One region of the Allobosea sp. 2KB_26 genome, then DNA from elsewhere that is predicted to be linked to it. Evidence: riboswitches for the same ligand, from Rfam matches in the RefSeq annotation. Region 1 holds a riboswitch; the other holds the start of a gene.
The links. A riboswitch is a leader RNA that binds a small molecule or an ion and turns the genes downstream of it on or off. The one in region 1 is predicted to bind thiamine pyrophosphate.

Region 1 (2,197 bases):
GTAGAGGAAGCTCTCCTTGTGGTGCGCGAGGCACCAGCGCGCCATGATCGAGCCGCCGCGCGAGACGATGCCCGTGACGCGGCTCGCGGTGAGCGGGACATAGGGCAGCCGCACGCCGGCGTGGATGGTGAAATAGTCGACGCCCTGCTCGGCCTGCTCGATCAGCGTGTCCTTGAAGACCTCCCAGTCGAGCTTGATCGGGTCGCCGCCGACCTTCTCCAGCGCCTGGTAGATCGGCACCGTACCGATCGGAACCGGCGAGTTGCGCAGGATCCAGGAGCGGATGTTGTGGATGTTGCGGCCGGTCGACAGGTCCATCACCGTGTCGGCGCCCCAGCGGATTGCCCAGACCAGCTTCTCGACCTCCTCGGCAGCGCCGGAGGTCACGGCCGAATTGCCGATATTGGCGTTGATCTTGACCAGGAAATTGCGGCCGATCGCCATCGGCTCCAGTTCGGGATGGTTGATATTGGCGGGAATGATGGCGCGGCCGCGCGCGATTTCCTCGCGCACGAATTCAGGGGTGACGAATTCCGGAACCGAGGCGCCGAAGCTCTGGCCATCGGCATGGCGCTCGCGGGCGCCTTCGAGCATCGCGGCGCGGCCGAGATTCTCGCGATGCGCGACATAGATCATCTCGGGCGTGATGATGCCGGCCTTGGCGAACTCGTACTGGGTCGCCATCTGGCCGGGCTTGGCCTCGAGGATCGGGCGGGCGGCCGGGCAGGCGGGAACGAGCTGTTCCGCCGAGATATGGCCGTTATCGGCGGCGGTGACGGCACGGCCGGGCACGGTCGTGAAGCCACGAGCATCGAGCCAGGCCCGGCGCGGCTGCGGCAGGCCGGCATTGAGATCGATCGTGACATCGCTCTCGGTGAACGGACCGGACGGATCGTAGATGCGGACCGGCGGCTCGGAATCGGTGGTGAGCTGTACTTCGCGGAAAGGCACCCGCATCTCGGGGTGGTCCGGCGGCGCGACATAGATCTTGCGCGAGCCGATGATCGGGCCGGTCGTTACGGTTTGAGGGGCCGCCTTGACGGTATTCTTCTGTGGCTTGGTATGGGCGTTCATGGGATCTCCTCCTTGGTCCAAGGTTCAGGAGATCCGGGTTTAGAAGCGGTCCAGTCGCTGTCTGCGGGTACACGTGTGGCGCACGCCGCGTTCCAGTCCCTCCGCCGGTATGACCCGGATCAGGTTCGACGGGTTCGGCTTTGGACGCCATCTCAGCTCTTGCGAGCACCCCTCGGAACGAGGCGGAGGTTAGGGCCGGCGGCTCTTGAACGCAACCGGCAACGGGCCGGATGCGACCCGGCCATGCGGCGCCGGAATGCCGCCTTCAGGCGAGAATGTCGACGTTCTGGCCCTGGCCAGCGGCTAGAGTAGCCTTCTGGGTTTCGGCGCTCTGCTGCAGCATATCCACGAGCGCCTGGTCGGACGAGGCCTGCTGCTTCACCATCGCGGTCTGCAGGGTCTGGCGGGTCGAGGCTGCCTGGCTTGCGGCAAAGCTCTGGGCGATCGCGACGGATGTCTCACTCATCATCAACTCTCCTTACGGGAGGTCTTAAGCATGAGAGCTTGCTGATTCCTGAATCCCCCGAACCGGGGAGGCCGGCGCGACGGTCGCCCCCCGCGCCGGTTCGATCGGTTCACTGCGGCTGGTTCTGTCCGGCCAATAGCGGGGTGATGCGTCGGAGCGTGACGCGGCGGTTCTCGCGCGCGGCCTCCTGCGTCTGCACCTTGAGATACTGCTCGCCATAGCCCTGCGTCGTCAGGTTCTCCGGCGGCACCTGGAAATCGCGCGTCAGGATCTCGGCGACGGATTGGGCCCGGCGATCCGAGAGCGAGAGGTTGTCGACATCCGAGCCGACGGCGTCGGTATGGCCCTCGACCAGGAAGACCTCGTTCGGCGCGCGCTGCAGTGCCTGGCTGATCGAGGCGGCAATCACCGAGAGCCGCTGCGCCTGATTGGGCGTGACCTCCCAGGATCCGGTCTCGAATGTCACCGTGTCGATATCGACGCTGCGCATGCGGGCGCGCAGGTCCGGCGAATAGCGGACTTCGTCGAGCGTGTAGCGACGCGGGATCGCGGCGATCGGCGGGGCAGTGATCGTCTCGTAGATCAGGCGCTGATCGGCCTGCTCGGCATCGACGATATAGCGCTCGCGCGGGATCGGCAGCGGCGGCGGCGGCAGCA
Region 2 (2,197 bases), on a different contig from region 1:
GCCCTGCGGTCCCGGCAAGTCCAGCTCGGACGTCTCCTCCTGCCAAAGCGCCGCCAGATTCTCGGCCGCGCTCTCGCGGTCCTTGCCGTTGATGATGAGTTTCATGAGATTGCCTCCAGAGTTGGGGTGAAGCGCGCCTGGCCGAATGAAGCGGCCGGTCCCGTGATGCGATCTTCGACGAGGAGTTGCTCGATCGCGGCTGCCGTGACGGGGGCGAGCAAATAGCCGTTGCGGTGATGCCCGGTCGCAACGAGCAGGCCCGATATCCCCGTCTCGCCAAGGATCGGCGCATCGTCGATGGAGGTCGGGCGAAAGCCGGACCAGATCGCCTCGACCGGCATTTCCTCGATCGAGGGCAGTGCGCGCCGGGCACCGTCGAGCAGGGCATAGACGCCGCCAGCAGTCACGCTGTCGTCGAAGCCGCGTTCTTCCATGGTGGCGCCGACCAGGAGAGTGCCGTCGCTCTTGGGGGCGAGATGCACTTGCTCGGTCCAGACGACGCGCGCGAGCGTACCGGTCCCGGGCGTGCTGCGGAGCGCGAGCGACTGGCCCTTGAGCGGGCGGACGGGGATGTCGAGCCCCTGAAATCGGGTCCAGGCGCCGGCAGCCGCAATCACGACCGGGGCCTTGCAGAGTCCGCGCGGCGTCGAGACGCCGAGAACGCGGCCCCCGGCCAGCTCCGGCTCGGCCTCGCAGGCTTCGACCAGGTGCGCTCCGGCCGCGAGACAGGCGCGTCGCAGCGCCGCCATGACGCGCGGCGGATCGACCTGATGGTCGGCGGGGCAGAGAATGCCGGCAACGACCGAGGGCCTCAGCCCGGGTTCGCGTTCGCGGCATTGCGCCCCGCTAAGCCATGCCGCCTCGACCTCGGCGCGCCGTTGCAGGTCATGGCGGAAACGCAGGCGCTCGACCTCTTCACGCCCCAGCGCGACCAGCAGGACACCGTCCCGGCGATAGTCGATGCCGAGCCCGCCATCGGCTTCGAGCTCGCGTGCAAAAACCGGCCAGAGCCGCTGGCTTTCGAGCGCCAGCGGCAGATGGTCCTCGCCGCCCGGCTCCAGCTCGGCGGCCGCGGCCAGCATGCCGGTCGCGGCAAGGCTTGCTCCCTGTCCGATCGTGCCACGCTCGAAAACCGTCACATCAAACCCGCGCCGGGCCAACCGCCAGCCGATGGACAAACCGATCAGGCCACCGCCAATGATGGCGATATCGGTGGAGGACGGCACCTCGCAGGCGACGGGCCCAGGATCGTCGCCAGATCGGCGAAGGGTGGTGTGTGGCGGGCCGCGCATGGCAAACTCCTCGCCCAGCTCGGGTAAGGAGATCTGGCAGCCCTTCGGCTGCCGGCAAGTGCCTCGACGCTCCATCCCTCCGCCGGTATGAGCCGGATCAGGTTCGAAGGATTTCCGCGCGCCTTTCCGGGGAACACCCGGTCTGCCAGCGGTTTCTCAGCCCCTTGCCGGGGATCTCCCTGGAATGCGCGCAGTCTGGAGCCGGGGCAGCAGCGAGGTCAAGAGCCAACCCGACACAAATGTCGGGAGGACCCAGGCTGGAGGGCCACGGGCCGGAATCTTCGCGGGGCCATCGAAGCCTCTCGACTTGACGCTCGTGCGCCGACGGGAGGCCGGTTATCGTCCGTAGGCCTGCGCGATCTGGCCGACCAGCGTCGCCCAGGGCATGTCGAGCGCGCCATAGACGGCCCCGGCTTGCGGGTGAGTATTGTCCTTCAGGATCTCGACCATCAGGGTCGCATAGTCGGACACGACCACGCCGGCCTGGACCATCCGCAGCAGCCCGGCCTGCCGCTTCGTCTCGCTGAACGTGCCCGACGCGTCGACAGCGACATAGGATTCATAGCCCTTGCCGATCGCCGTCATGGCGGGGAACGCAGCGCACACCTCCAGCGAGATGCCGGCGAAGATCAGCTTCCTGCGCCCCGTCGCTTCGATCGCGGCTGCAACCTTCGGGTCGTCCCAGGCATTGACCGAGGCCCGGTCCAGGATCGTGACGCCGGGCAGCGCCGCGACGAGTTCGGGAAAGGTCGGTCCCCACATGCTATCGCGCGCCGTCGTCGTCACCACGATCGGCAATTTCAGCAATTGGGCGGCCTTGGCGAGCGCGACGACATTGTGCTTGAGCTCGCCGGTGGAATAATCCCGCACACCGCTCATCAGCCCGACCTGATGGTCGACGAGAA

Region 2: linked by a shared signal. The riboswitch ahead of thiO (glycine oxidase ThiO) and the one ahead of thiC (phosphomethylpyrimidine synthase ThiC) in region 1 are both predicted to bind thiamine pyrophosphate.

The regions. Positions count from the first base shown of each region.
Region 1 covers NZ_JBFRHE010000004.1:517,882-520,078, forward strand. The annotation lists gene thiC (phosphomethylpyrimidine synthase ThiC) at 1-1,074, opposite strand, end outside; TPP riboswitch at 1,153-1,257, opposite strand; gene AB4099_RS15855 (hypothetical protein) at 1,340-1,540, opposite strand; partial or broken gene AB4099_RS15860 (OmpA family protein) at 1,650-2,197, opposite strand, start outside.
Region 2 covers NZ_JBFRHE010000013.1:61,561-63,757, forward strand. The annotation lists gene thiS (sulfur carrier protein ThiS) at 1-105, opposite strand, end outside; gene thiO (glycine oxidase ThiO) at 102-1,292, opposite strand; TPP riboswitch at 1,350-1,482, opposite strand; gene AB4099_RS26855 (isochorismatase family protein) at 1,629-2,197, opposite strand, start outside.